Regions from separate parts of the Saccharopolyspora gregorii genome, predicted to be linked through region 2. Evidence: riboswitches for the same ligand, from Rfam matches in the RefSeq annotation. Region 2 holds a riboswitch; the other holds the start of a gene.

Region 1 (7,220 bases), 1.0 Mb from region 2:
GACCCGGTCGGCGCCGCCGGCCGCGCGGAACTGGAACGCGCGGTCGCCGCCCATGGCTGAGCGCGGCGGGCGCGTGTGCGTGCTCGGCAGCGCCAACGTGGACACCGTGGTCCGGGTCGAGCGCAGGCCGCTGCCGGGGGAGACGGTGCGCGGTCTCGGCCGGGACCGCTTCGCCGGCGGCAAGGGGCTGAACCAGGCGGTGGCGGCCGCCCGGATGGGCGCGACCGTCGACTTCCGCGCGCGCGTCGGCGCGGACGGCGAAGCGGACTTCCTCGCGCGGCGGCTGGCGGCCGACGGGCTCGACCTGTCCGGCGTGCTGCGCACCTCGGCGCCGACCGGCACCGCCGACATCACCGTGGACGCCGCCGGGGAGAACACGATCGTCTTCTGCGGCGGCGCGAACGACGAGTTCACCGGGCTCAGCGCCGCGGACGGGGCGGCGATCGCGACCGCGGACGTGCTGCTGCTGCAAGGCGAGGTGCCGGTGCCGGTGCTCGTCGAAGCCGCCGGGCTGGGCCGCACCGTCGTGCTCACCCCGGCCCCGGTGCGGGCGTTCCCCGCCGCACTGCTCGACGCGGTGGACGTGCTGGTGCCCAACGAGCACGAGGCCGCCGAGCTCACCGGTGAGCGGGACCCGGCCACCGCGGCGCGCGCGCTGTCCACCGGCGGGCGGTCGGTGCTGGTCACGGTCGGGGAGCGCGGAGTGGAGCTCGCCGCCGACGGCCGCTCGCTCGGGCGCGTGCCCGCCGTGCCGGTGTCCACCGTGGACACCACCGGCGCCGGGGACACCTTCGCCGGGGCGCTCGGCGCGCTCCTCGCGGAAGGGGCCGCGCTGCCCGAAGCCGCCCGGGTCGCCGCCGCGGCCGCCGCGCTCAGCGTCACCAGGGCGGGCGCGGGCGGCATGCCGCACCGGCACGAGGTGACCGAGCTGCTGGCGGCGACCACTATTGTCCACGGTTGACGATGTGATCGAGGGAGGATGCATGTCCGACTCGCTCGTCCGCGCGGATTCGCTCGGGGAGCGGCTGGCCCGCACGCTCCGGGACCGGATCGTGCGCGGGGAGATCCCGCCGGGCACGCACCTCGTCGAGGACTCCGTGGCGGAGAGCTTCGACGTCAGCCGGGGCCCGGTCCGCGACGCGCTGAAGCTGCTGCGGCTGGAGAACCTGGTCGAACCGCAGCGCCGCGGGGTGCACGTGGTCGGGCTGAGCGCCGCGGACGTCCGCGAGCTCTACGCGATCCGGCAGGCCATCGAGACGCTCGCCGTGACCAGCGCCATCGGTCTCGGCGAGCAGCGCTCGGAGGCGGGCATGCTCCGCGGGCTGCGCGGCATGTCCGAGACGGCCACGCCGCCCCGGGCCGCCGAGTTCGCCGAGCACGACCTGCGGTTCCACCGCGGCATCTACGAGGCCAGCGGCAACCGTAGGCTGCTGACCATCTGGCTGCAGATCGAGCCGCTGTTCGCCAGCATGCTCGCGGTCACCAACAGCGAGGACGAGGACCTGGGCCCGGTGTGCACCGCGCACGAGCAGCTGCGGTCCTCGATCGCCGACGGCGATGCGGGGCGCGCCACCTCGCTGCTCACCGCGCACCTGGCGGGCTCCGAGGAGCGGATGCTCGCCGCGCTCCAGCGCATCTGGGCCGCCACTTCCTGACACCCACGCGGAACCCGGCTCCTCGCCACCGGCGGGGAGCGGGTTCCGCGCGCCCGGAACACCCCGAGAGAGGAACCATGACCGGTCACATCGTCAGCTTCTACGACCTCAACGACATCACCGAGGCGTCGTTGCGCGAGCACCTGCCGGACCTGCCCGGGCTGCGGATCACCGAGATCGGGCCGGCGCAGGACCCCGCCGACCACCTGGACGCGCTGGCCACCGCGACGATCGTGCTGGCCCCGCTGGAGAAGGAGCGGCGGATCGGCGCCGAGCTGCTGGACGCGATGCCGCGCTGCGAGCTCGTGCAGTCCGTCGCGGTCGGCTTCGACGGCGTGGACCACCTCGCCGCGGCCGAGCGCGGCATCCCGGTGGCGAACCTGCCCGGGTTCAACGCCGACGCGGTCGCCGACTGGACGGTCGGTTCGCTGCTGTTCCTGCTGCGGCACTACGCGGCCGGGCACCGCAAGGTGGAATCCGGCGGCTGGGGGCCGGAGGGGTTGCGCGGCCGCGACCTGGCGGCGCTGACGGTCGGGATCCTCGGCTTCGGCAACATCGGCCGCGCGGTGGCCCGCCGCCTGGACGGCTTCGGCGCCCGGGTGGTGGTGCACGACCCGGTGCCGTCCGAGCCGGGCCGGGAGTACCTGCCGCTGGCCGAGGCGGTGGCCGCGTCGGACGTGCTGAGCCTGCACCTGCCGCTGAACACCGCCACGCACGGCCTGGTCGGCGACGAGCTGCTGGCGCGGATGCGGCGCGGCGGCTACGTGCTCAACGCGGGGCGTGGCGGCGTCCTGGACGAGCGGGCGCTGGTGCGGGCCCTGGATTCCGGGCAGCTGGCGGGCGCGGCGCTGGACGTGTTCGAGCAGGAACCGCTGCCCGCGGACTCGCCGCTGCGGGGCCGCTCGGACGTGCTGCTCAACCCGCACACCGCGGGCGTGACCTGGGACGCCTACCACAACCTCCGCGGGAAATTGTTCGCGAAGCTCGCCGCCGTGCTGTCCGGGGAGCGGCCCGCCGACGTGGTCAACGGGGTCGAGCCGCGCCCCCGCTGAAGTTGGCGGGTTCTCGTCATCGGGAGCCGTTTTCGGGGCCGGGGCCGCCGGTGGTCCGGGTCCGCTCGGGGCAGCCGGTGCGCCGGGCCGGTCGCTCGATTCCTGGGCGGTACGGCCGAAGCCGCGTTGCTGCCGGAGCCACTCGCTGGACGCGCGGGACATGATCGACGCGTCCAGCGGGGAGGGCGCGAGTTCTCCGGATCGACCCGATCCGGACCGGATCAACGGCAGGCGTGATGAGTGTGAACGAGAAGGTTGCGGTGCCCCGCATCGGCGCGGTTCGGCTCGGTTCGGTCGGCTTGGCCGTCGTCGCCGCGCTGTCGCTGGCGGGATGCGGCGGCGTGCAGGTCGACTCCCCGAAGGACGCGAGCGGGGAGAAGCCCTGCGACCTGGTGCCCGAGCAGACGGTTCACGAGCTGGGATTCCACCTGGGCGGCAAGGAGGACGCGGGCGCGTGCACCTGGAGCACCCCGCGGGACAGCGTGCGGCTGGAGGTCGGCGTGGTCGCGGACCGGTCGCTGCAGGACTTCCAGGACGCGGCCGAGGAGTACTCCGACTTCGGCGAGCTGACCATCGGCGGGCACCCGGCGGTGCGCGCGAACTCCGGCGACCCGAAGGCCGACGGCACCTGCGAACTGGTCGTGGCCGCCGATGCGGACCAGGCGGTGTCGGCGAAGTCGAAGATCCCCAGCGGTGCCACCGCCGACCCGTGCGAGCTGGCGGAGCGGGCCCTCGACGCGGCCGTCCCCTCCTGGCCCGCCGCCTAGCCGCCGGGCGCACGGCGAGGTCGCGGTGATCCCGCGTCCGGTGGGGTGGCAGCACCGGGCGCGGGAGCCGGAGTCGCCGATGTCATATTCGCGAACGGCGATGCGTGCGCCGGTGTCCGCCACCTGCGGCGACACCGGTTCCGCCGACCGCGGTGCGGGTTCCGGGCGGTGGCCGCGGCCTTGACATCGGCCACCGGGGCTGCGAACTTCTGAGCCGTTCGAACGACGGTGTGCAGGAAGCCGGTGCGAATCCGGCGCGGTCCCGCCACTGTGAGCGGGGAGTCGTCCTCCACCCGAGCCACTGCCGGTCCCCGGCGGGAAGGCCGGAGGCCGGTGCCGATCCGCGAGCCAGGAGACTGGCACCGTCGTGCCGATTCGTGCGGGGTCGCGGAGCCCCGGAGGAGGTACGTGGTGTCGCGCATCGCCGCATCGCGCCGGGAAGTCCGGCAAACCGTCCACATCGGACACTAGTCGTCCCCGCGGGTTCGTCCCGCCGCTGTGCGTTCCGTTCCGGTTCCAGCTCGGGGAGACACGTGCGTCCTGCCACCACCACTGATCAGTCCTACGTGGACTCGCTGGTCGAGTCCGCGCTGTCCGGTCACGTCCGCGATGCGGGCGGGAACGGCCCGGCGGAGCTCTCCGCCGCCGTCGCGTTCCTGACCGTGCAGGCCGCCCGGCACACCGGCCGCGGCACCGGCTACACCAACACCGTGCTCAGCGTCCGGATCGCCGACGCCGTCGGCTCGTGCGCCGTCGAACCCGGCGCCCTGGACGAGGACGCGGTGCGCGACGCCGTGGGACGCACCGCGGCCGAGCTGCTGCGGCACCCGCTGCTGCCGGTTCGGGTCGCGGCGCTGGACGCCTACCTCGCCGCGCTCACCCCGCACCCCGCGCACCCGCTGTCCCGGCAGGTGGTGATCCCGGCGGGCGACTCGCTGGCCAAGTCCACCGCCCGCGCCCGCGCGGTCGCCGCGATCACCGCGGTCCCCGATGGCGGCCGGGTCGCGGTGATCGGCGTGGTGAACTCGCTGCTCGCCGCGCTGCGGGACCGCGGCCTCGACTACGTGCCCTGCGACCTCAAGGGCGGCCGCACCGAGTGGGACGAGCCGATCCGCACCGACCACGCCGCCGCGATCGACGGCGCGGACGCGGTGCTGGCCTCCGGCATGGTCCTCGGCAACGGCACCTTCGACGACATCGCCGCGACCTGCGCGGCCCGCGACCTGCCGCTGACCCTGTTCGCGCAGACCGGATCCGCGGTGCTGCGGGAACTGCTCGGCGGCCCGGTGCGCGCGCTGTCGGCGGAGCCCTACCCGTTCTTCTGGCTCTCCGGCGAGGACACCACGATCCACACCTACGAGGCCGCCCGCGCCACCGAGGTCGTGCGGTGACGGGTCGCGCGCCCGCCCGCTGCGACTCGGCCCTGGATCTGATCGGAGGCACCCCGCTGCTGCGGGTCGCCGCGCCGATCGCGTTCCCGCACCCGGGTTTCTGGGCGAAGCTGGAGAGCACCGCGCCGGGCGGCATGAAGGCCCGCGCCGCGCACGCCATGCTCACCGGGGCCCGGGCCCGCGGAGAACTGCGCCCCGGCGGGACGGTCGTCGAGTCCACCAGCGGCACCCTGGGCATCGGCTTGGCGTACGTGGGGACCGCGCTGGGCCACCCGGTCGTCGTGGTCGCCGACGCGGAGCTCGACGGGCAGACCCGCGCGCTGCTCACCGCGCACGGGGTGCGGGTGGAGCTGGTGCGCGACCCGCACCCGGTGGGCGGCTGGCAGCGCGCGCGGCTGGACCGGGTGCGGGAGCTGCTGGCCGAGCTGCCCGGGGCGTACTGGCCGGACCAGTACAACAACCCGGACAACGTCACCGGCTACCGCGCGCTCGGCCACGAACTGCTGGACCAGCTGCCGGACGCGCAGGTCGTGGTGTGCAGCGTCGGCACCGGCGGGCACAGCGCCGGCATCGCGCGGGCGCTGCGCGAGCGCGCCCCCGGGGTGCGGCTGGTCGGGGTGGACGCGGCGGGGTCCGCGGTGTTCGGCGACCCGGTGGCGAAGCGCCTGATGCGCGGCCTCGGCAGCAGCATCCACCCCGGCAACGTGGACTACGCGGCGTTCGACGAGGTGCACCTGGTCGGCGCGGCGGAGTCCGTCGCGGCCTGCCACCGGCTCGCCGCCGGCGCGTTCGTCACCGGCGGCTGGAGCACCGGCGCGGTGGCGCTGGTGGCGTCCTGGTGCGCCCGGGAGCTCGGCGCGGACCAGGTGGCCGCGGTGTTCCCGGACGGGCCGCACCGCTACTGGGGGACGATCTACGACCCGGACTTCCTCGCCGCGCAGGACTTCCCGGAACCCGCCGCCGAACCGGTGGACGCGGACGGCATACCGTCCGAAGTGGACAGCAGAACGACGTGGAGGAGGTCGCGCAAGGTGGTCGATCCGTGTGCCCGGCGAGCCGACGGCCCGGCGGAATGCCCGGTCTGCGAGGTGCGGCCGTGAACCGCGCCGCGTTCGCCCGGTTGTCCCCGGCGGCGAAGCTGCTGGTGATCAACCAGTTCGGCATCAACGTCGGCTTCTACATGCTGATGCCGTTCCTGGCCGCGTACATGAGCGGGAACCTCGGCTACGGCGCCGCCGTGGTCGGGCTCGTGCTCGGGGTGCGGAACCTGAGCCAGCAGGGCATGTTCCTGCTCGGCGGCACCGCGGCGGACCGGCTCGGCTGCCGGCCGATGATCATCGCCGGTTGCGCGCTGCGCGTGGTGTCGTTCGGCCTGTTCGCCGTGTTCACCACGCTGCCCGGCCTGTTCGCCGCCGCGATCCTCACCGGTCTGGCGGGGGCGCTGTTCAACCCGGCGGTGCGGACCTACCTGATGCACGAGGCGGGGGAGCGGCGCGCCGAGGTCTTCGCCGTGTTCAACGTGTTCCAGCACGCGGGCACCCTGGTGGGGCCGCTGCTGGGCGCGGCGCTGCTGGCGGTGGACTTCCGGGTCATCGCACTGGTGGCGTGCGTGGCGTTCGCGGTGCTCACCGGCGCGCAGCTGCTGGTGCTGCCGCACCGCGAGGTCGAGCCGCAGCGCCAGAGCGTGCTGGGCAGCTGGCGGGAAGTGGTGCTGAACCGCCGGTTCCTCGGCTTCACCCTGGCGCTGTCGGCGTACTTCGCGCTCTACAACCAGCTCTACCTGACGCTGCCGCTGGAGGCGCAGCGGGTGTCCGGGGTGGCGTGGTCCATCGCCGTCGTGTTCGGGGTGTCCACGCTGATCGGCGTGTTCGGGCAGGTGCGGATCACCGAGTGGTGCCGGGCGCGGTGGAGCTCCGGCCGGTCCATCGTGGTCGGCCTGGCCTGCATGGGCGGCTCGTTCGTGCCGATCCTGCTGGCCGCACCCGTGCTGCCGGAACGGCTGCCCGTCGGCGGCATCGCCGGGACGGTGCTGGCGTTCGTGCCCGTGGTGCTCGCGATCGTGCTGTTCACCGTCGGGCAGGCGATGACGAACCCGTTCGCGATGGAACTGCTTCCCGCGGTCGGCAGCGAACGCCTCGCCGGCACCTACTACGGCTTCTACTACCTGGTCTCCAGCCTGGTCGCGGCCGCGGTCAGCTGGCTGGCGGGCGCGCTGCTGGACGCCTTCGCCGAGCCGGGGATGCGCTGGCTGCCGTGGGCGGTGCTGCTGCTGGTGGGCCTCGCGGGCAGCGCGGGCACCCGCCTGCTGGAACGCCGGGGAGCGCTCACCCCCAACACCCCGGCCGACGCCTGACC
Region 2 (7,220 bases):
GATCGCCGCCCGCTTCACCATCGACTCGGCCGAATCCGGTGTCGTGAGGCCGCGTTCCAGGGACAGCCCGTTGGTCGCCATGAACGCCACGTCCACGTAGATGTCGCCGAGCGCGTGCAGCGCCCAGCCGTCCACCGCCGCCAGCGTGCGGCCGCGCAGCCTGCCGCCGACCAGCATCAGGGTGATGTTGCCGCGGCCGGAGAGGGTGAGCGCCGTCGTCGGCGAGTGCGTGACCACGGTCAGTTCCCGGTCGACGGGGAGGATGTTCGCCATCCGCGCGACCGTGGTGCCGGCGTCGAGCAGGATCGCGCCCTCGTCCGGCACCAGTTCCAGCGCCGCTTTCGCGATGCGGTTCTTCTCGGCGGTCATCACCGAGTCCCTGGCGGGCACGTTCGGCTCGAATCCCAGCCGCTCCACGGGGATCGCGCCACCGTGCACCCTGCGCAGCACGCCGCGGCGCTCCAGCACGGTCAGGTCGCGGCGCACGGTCTCCGTGGTCATGTCGAAGCGCGATGCGAGCGCCGCCACGTCGACCCGGCCTTCCTTCCGCGCCAGCTCCAAGATCGCCCAGTGCCGTTCCTCGGCGTACATCCGCGTCTCGCTTCCCGCCCCCGTGAAGTCCCCGCCCGGCGAGGCTACCGGCGACGATCAGCGCGGCACAATGGCGGGATGTTGTTTCGTGTTGCTTCGAGTGGCATTCGGCGGAACGGCCGCCGGTTGCCGTCCACCGGCGCTCCGATCCGGTGATCTTTTCACTCTACGCACTCAATTGATCACTTTCAGTATACGGTGGCCTGGTGTCAACAGAGGACATTCCGCCGGCGGTCTGGCGGAGCGCGGAAGTCCGCGACGCCCTGGCGGTGCGCGACATCGGCACGGTCTACCGGGTGCTGCGCGAGCACGGCGTCTCGCAGAGCCGCATCGCCCAGCTCACCGGGCAGGCCCAGAGCGAGGTCAGCGACGTGCTCAACGGCCGCGCCGTGCGCAGCTACGAGTTGCTGGCCCGGATAGCCACCGGGCTCGGGATACCGCGCGGCTGGATGGGCATGGCCGGGGAACCGGACCCGGCCGCGGAGGGCACCGACCCGGCGGTCGAGGAGGACGAGAAGGCGAAACGCCGCCGCTTCCTGTCCTACGCCGGTTCGCTGGTGCTGGGCGCGGAGGTCGACGTGTCCGGCTCCGCCGACCTGTTCGCCGCCGAGCTGCGCCGGTTCGGCGAGCTGCCGCCGACCCCGCCGGGCCGGGTCGGCAGCTCCGACGTCGCGGCGCTCGACGTGCTGATGGGTTCGCTGCGGCAGATAGACCAGCGCTACGGCGGAGTCGGCCAGTACGGCACCGTCGCGGCCGCCGCCCGGCGCGCCGAGCGGATGCTGGAGGCCTCGATGAGCGAGGCGGTGCGCAGCGACCTGCTGGGCGCGCTGTGCAAGCTGCACGCCACCGCGGGCTGGACGGCGGTGGAGAACGGGCTGCTCGCCAGCGGGAACGCGCACTACGGGCGGGCGCTGGACTTCGGCCGGGACGGGGCGGATCCGCTGGCGATCGCGCGGACGCTGTACGCGGCGGGGCGCGCCGAACTGGACTTCGGCGATCCGAACTCGGCGCTGAAGCTGTTCCAGCTGGGGTCGATCCGGGCCGAAGCCTCGCCGCTGGTGAGCTCGGTGCTGCAGCTGAACTCGGCGTGGGCTGCGGCGCACGGCGAACGCCGCGGCTCGGTGCGGCGGATGCTCGACCAGGGGCGCGCGCTGCACGCCACCGCCGAGATCGAGGCCGACTACCCGATGTTCCGCTGGTTCGGGGAAGCGGACGTGCTGGGCTTGACCGGCTCGGTGCAGCTGGTGGTGGGCGAGCACGAATCCGCGGCGCTGCACCTGTCCCGGGCGGTGGCCGCCCGCGCGCCCGGGGAGGTGCGGTCCGCGGTGTTCGAGCTGGCGAGCCTGGCGGAGGCGAAGTTCGCGCTCGGCGACCACGCGTCGGCGGTGCGGCACGGGCGCCGGGCGGTGCTGCTGGCCGGCGGGGTGCGCAGCGCCCGGCTGCGCGGCAGGCTCGCCGGGCTGCGCCGCCGCTGCGCGGAGCTGGTGGGCGCGCGCCACGCCTGGCGCGACTGCGCGGAGGAGCTGGCGCTCGGCATCGACGGGGTCATCGCACCCCGGCCGGTCCCCCGCTGACGGTGCGGCGGACCTCCGGCGGAACGGCGGGAGGAAGTGGCCGTGCGGAAGGAGGTCCCGGCGGCGCGAGGTGCGCCGCCGGGACCTCGGCTCAATCCTTCGCGGTGATGCGGTCCGGCGCCGGCGGCACCACGTCGGGGTGCTCCGCCAGGTAGCCCAGCAGCGCGTCCAGGTCCACCGGCCCGCCCGCGACGTCGGTGCCCTCGGTGAAGCCGCTGAACCCGTCCCCGCCGCCGGCGAGGAAGTTGTTCACCGCCACCCGGTACGGCGCGGCCGGGTCCACCGGTGCGCCGTCGAGGGTGAGCCCGGAGACCTTCGACCCGATGGGCGCGGACCGCGAGTACTCGTAGTGCAGGCCCGCCGACACCTGCAGCACGTTCTCGCCCTCCGGGCTCCACTGCTGCTCCAGCACGTCCCGCAGCTGCGCGCCGGTGAGGGTCATGGTCTGCATGGTGTTGCCGAAGGGCTGCACCGCGAACGCTTCGCCGTAGGTGATGACGCCGTCGCCTTCGCCCGCCGGGGAAGAGGCGTGCGGCAGGTCGGCGCGCACCCCGCCGGGGTTGGTCAGCGCGAGCTGCGCCCCCGTGTCGCGGGTGGCGGCGAGCTGCGCGTCGGCGATGACGCTGCCGAGGCCGGATTCCCCGGACGGCGCCGGGGTCTTCAGCAGGTCGCCGGTGGCGGTGCCGACGGCGCGGTTCGCGATCGGCGCCGCCTTCGCGCGGGCTTCCTCGACGAGCGCGGCCGTCTCGGCGTCGGGTTCGACGTCGCGGGTCACGACCTCGTTGCGCGCGGTGCTGCTCTCCCGCACCACTTCGCGGGTGTCGCGGTCGACGCGCAGGTCCAGCACCGACAGCAGCCTGCCGTAGGAGGCGCCTTGCACGAGGGGACGCGGGTCGCCCGCCGGGTCGGTGGCGGTGCAGGTGTACTGCTGGTGGCTGTGCGCGCTGAACACGGCGTCGACCTGCGGGGAGACCTGTTCCGCGATGCGGCTCGCGGGGCCGCCGGGGGTGACCTGGCAGGAGTTCGGGCCGCCGCCGTCGGCTTCATCGCCCTGGTGCAGCAGCACGACCTGCGCCTTGACGCCGAAGCGCTCCAGCGCGTCGGAGGTGCGGTCGATGGCTTCGACCTCGTCGCCGAACCGGAGTCCGCGCACCGCTTCGGGGCTGACCACGTCGGGCAGGTCCTGCAGGGTCGCGCCGATCACGCCGATCGGCACCCCGCCGGAGACCTGCACGGTGAACGGCAGCAGCGCGGGGGCACCGCCGTCCTCGAAGGTGACGTTGGCGCCGAGGTACGGGAAGTCCGCGCCGGCGAAGGAATCCCGGAACTCGCAACCGTCCTGCGGGTGGCAGCCGCCGGTCTGCAGCCGTTGGAGTTCCTGGTAGCCCTCGTCGAACTCGTGGTTGCCGACGACGTGGCCGCGCACGTCCTGCGAGTTGAGGAAGTCGACGGTGGGTTCGTCGTGGAACAGCGCGGAGTTCACCGGCGAGGCGCCGACGCTGTCGCCGGTCGAGAAGACCAGCGAGTTCGGCACCTCGTCGCGCAGCCGCTGCAGGTGGGTGGCGAGGTAGGCGGCGCCGCCGGCGTCGACGGTCCGGCCGTCGTCGAGCTCGATCTGCCCGGAGGACCCGGTGGGCGGTTCGAGGTTGCCGTGCAGGTCGTTGAAGGTGATCAGCCGGACGTCGGTGGTCGCGGGCGGGTCCTGCGGCGCGGCGCCGGCGGTGGCCCCGGTGGCCGTGGCCGCGGTGGCCAGTGCGGTGGCGGCGACGGCGAGTCCGCGTCGCACGCGGTGGGCACGCATGGTTCGGTCTTCCTCCCAGGTGGTGATCTCGGGAGGCAGTCTGCCCGGGCCCGCTGCCGACCACCACCGATTCCGCGTCACACCTCGCGGTCGTGCGGAGCCGCCCGCGGCCGGGCAGGATGCGGCCGAGGAGTGCGCGGACGACTACCGAGCGCCTCCGCACCGGCACCGCCACGCCGATGATGATGGGGTCCGGATCACCGCCGAACCCAAGATGTAGTGTGGCGCCCGCTGATGGTTCGCCGGTCCGCCCGGCGTGACAACAGGGAACCCGGTGCGAATCCGGGACTGCCCCGCAGCGGTGAACGGGAACGACCGCCGTCACCACCTCCCGGTGGTGCAGCACTGGACGCTCGGCGTCCGGGAAGCGACGGCCAGTAGGCCCGGTGCCGAGCACCGGTCGCCCGTGAGTCCGAAGACCTGCCATCGGTGCGCGCACGAGGGGTGCGCGCCGTCCGGGACCTCGCGGGAGGGTCGTGGGACGAGCGGTGCCGTGCGCGCCGCGGGTCCTGGCGCGTTCCGAGGAGTTCCGGGCAGGTGTCCGAGCTTGCGAGGAGAGAGCCAGTGACCGAGTCCACGACCCGGCCGTCAGCGACCGCGGTGGTACCGGCAGGAGTGCGGGTGCTGCGGCGCGACGGAACCGTTTCCGGTTGGGACGAAACGAAGATCTCCGTGGCGTTGACCAAGGCGTTCCTGGCGGCCGAGGGGGATTCGGCCGCGTCGTCGTCGCGGTTGCACCAGGTCGTCGCGGAGTTGACGGAGCAGGCCGCGCAGGGAGTGCTGCGCCACGCCGGCCCCGAGGGCCTGGTGCACATCGAGCAGATCCAGGACGTGGTGGAGCTGGCGCTGATGCGCGGCGGGCACCACGGCGTCGCCCGCGCCTACGTGCTCTACCGGGAGGAGCACGCGCAGGCCCGCGAAGCCGAGGCGCGGCGGACCGAGGACGCCGCGCCCGTCCTGGAGATGACCGCGCCGGACGGCACCCGGGTGCCGCTGGACTGGGAGCGGGTGTCGACCGTCGTCGAGCAGGCCTGCTCGGACCTCGACGACGTGCGCGCCGACCAGGTGCTGCGCGAGGTGCGGCGCAACGTCTACGACGGCATCAGCTCCGCGGAGCTGGCCGAGTCGCTGACGATGGCGGCGCGCACCTTCGTGGAGGCGGAGCCGAACTACTCGCTGGTGACGTCGCGGCTGCTGCTGGACAAGCTGCGCCGGGAGGCGCTGAGCTTCGTCGCGGGCGAGCCGGCCGAGGCCGACCAGGTGCAGATGCGGGACCGCTACGCCGGTTACTTCGCCGACTACGTGCGCCGCGGCATCGAGCTGGAGCAGCTGGCCCCGGAGCTGGCCCGCTTCGACCTGGAGCGGCTGGGCGCGGCGCTGGACGCGGACCGGGACATCGCGTTCGGCTTCCTCGGCCTGCAGACGCTCTACGACCGCTACCTGCTGCACGAGGACGGGGTGCGGTTCGAGCTGCCGCAGGCGTTCTTCATGCGGGTCGCGATGGGCGTGGCGCTGCGCGAGGACGACCGGGAGGCGCGGGCGATCGAGTTCTACGACCTGATCTCCTCGTTCGACTTCATGTGCTCGACGCCGACGCTGTTCAACGCGGGCACCACCCGCCCGCAGCTGTCGTCCTGCTTCCTGACCACTGTGGACGACGACCTGCACGGGATCTTCCACGGCATCAGCAACAACGCGCTGCTGTCGAAGTACGCGGGCGGGCTCGGCAACGACTGGACCCCGGTGCGGGGCACGGGCGCGCACATCAAGGGGACCAACGGTTCCTCGCAGGGCGTGGTGCCGTTCCTGAAGATCGCCAACGACACGGCGGTCGCGGTGAACCAGGGCGGCAAGCGCAAGGGCGCGGTGTGCGCGTACCTGGAGACCTGGCACGTGGACGTCGAGGAATTCCTCGACCTGCGCAAGAACACCGGGGACGACCGGCGCCGCACGCACGACATGAACACGGCGAACTGGGTGCCGGACGAGTTCCTGCGCCGGGTCGAGGCCGACGAGCCGTGGACCCTGTTCTCCCCGGACGAGGTGCCGGACCTGCACGACCTGTACGGCACCGCGTTCGCGCAGCGCTACCGGGAGTACGAGGCGGCCGCCGAGCGCGGTGAGCTGAAGGTGTTCCGCCAGGTCCGCGCGGTGGATCTGTGGCGCCGGATGCTGACGATGCTGTTCGAGACCGGGCACCCGTGGATCACCTTCAAGGACCCGTGCAACCTGCGGTCGCCGCAGCAGCACGCGGGCGTGGTGCACTCCTCGAACCTGTGCACCGAGATCACGCTGAACACGAGCGAGGACGAGGTCGCGGTCTGCAACCTCGGTTCCATCAACCTCGCGCGGCACGTGACGGCCGAGGGCCTGGACGTGGAGCGGCTGCGGCGCACGACCCGCACGGCGGTGCGGATGCTGGACAACGTCATCGACGTGAACTTCTACACGATCCCGGAGGCGCGGGCCTCGAACCTGCGGCACCGCCCGGTGGGCCTGGGCCTGATGGGCTTCTCGGACGCGCTGTTCGCGCAGCGCATCCCGATGTCCTCGCAGGCGGCGGTGGAGTTCGCGGACCTGAGCATGGAGCACATCAGCTTCCACGCGATCGCCGCGTCCTCCGAGCTGGCCGCCGAGCGCGGGCGCTACGAGTCGTTCGAGGGTTCGCTGTGGAGCCGGGGCGTGCTGCCGATCGACTCGCTGGAGCTGCTGGCGCAGGCCCGCGAGACCGGCGTCGACCTGGACCGTTCGTCCACACTGGACTGGGACGGGCTGCGGGAGCGGGTGCGCGCGAACGGCATGCGCAACTCGAACGTGCTGGCCATCGCCCCGACGGCGACGATCTCGAACATCTGCGGCGTCGGCCAGTCCATCGAGCCGCTGTACCGGAACCTGTACGTGAAGTCGAACATGTCGGGCGACTTCACCGTGCTCAACGCCGACCTGGTGCGGGACCTCAAGGCCGCCGGGGTGTGGGACGAGGCGATGGTGCAGGACCTGAAGTACTTCGACGGCGACCTGGCCCCGATCGACCGGGTGCCCGCGGAGCTGAAGTCGTTGTACGCCACCGCGTTCGAGATCGAGCCGCGCTGGCTGGTCGAGGCCGCGTCCCGCCGCCAGAAGTGGATCGACCAGGCGCAGTCGCTGAACCTGTACATGGCGGCGCCGAGCGGCCGCAAGCTCGACGAGCTGTACCGGCTGGCGTGGCGCAAGGGCCTCAAGACCACCTACTACCTGCGGTCCAGCAGTGCGAC

Evidence for each region. A riboswitch is a leader RNA that binds a small molecule or an ion and turns the genes downstream of it on or off. The one in region 2 is predicted to bind cobalamin.
Region 1: another riboswitch for cobalamin. It lies ahead of H1226_RS12185 (hypothetical protein); the one in region 2 lies ahead of H1226_RS07990 (ribonucleoside-diphosphate reductase subunit alpha).

What each region holds. Positions count from the first base shown of each region.
Region 1 covers NZ_CP059556.1:2,828,048-2,835,267, forward strand. Annotated here, with positions in the region: gene H1226_RS12160 (dihydrodipicolinate synthase family protein) at 1-60, shown strand, start outside; gene H1226_RS12165 (ribokinase) at 53-961, shown strand; gene H1226_RS12170 (GntR family transcriptional regulator) at 984-1,655, shown strand; gene H1226_RS12175 (2-hydroxyacid dehydrogenase) at 1,733-2,707, shown strand; gene H1226_RS12180 (DUF3558 domain-containing protein) at 2,950-3,474, shown strand; cobalamin riboswitch at 3,686-3,853, shown strand; gene H1226_RS12185 (hypothetical protein) at 4,008-4,865, shown strand; gene H1226_RS12190 (PLP-dependent cysteine synthase family protein) at 4,862-5,965, shown strand; gene H1226_RS12195 (MFS transporter) at 5,962-7,218, shown strand.
Region 2 covers NZ_CP059556.1:1,805,293-1,812,512, reverse strand. Annotated here, with positions in the region: gene H1226_RS08005 (DeoR/GlpR family DNA-binding transcription regulator) at 1-591, opposite strand, end outside; gene H1226_RS08000 (helix-turn-helix domain-containing protein) at 798-2,165, shown strand; gene H1226_RS07995 (bifunctional metallophosphatase/5'-nucleotidase) at 2,257-3,966, opposite strand; cobalamin riboswitch at 4,185-4,408, shown strand; gene H1226_RS07990 (ribonucleoside-diphosphate reductase subunit alpha) at 4,531-7,220, shown strand, end outside.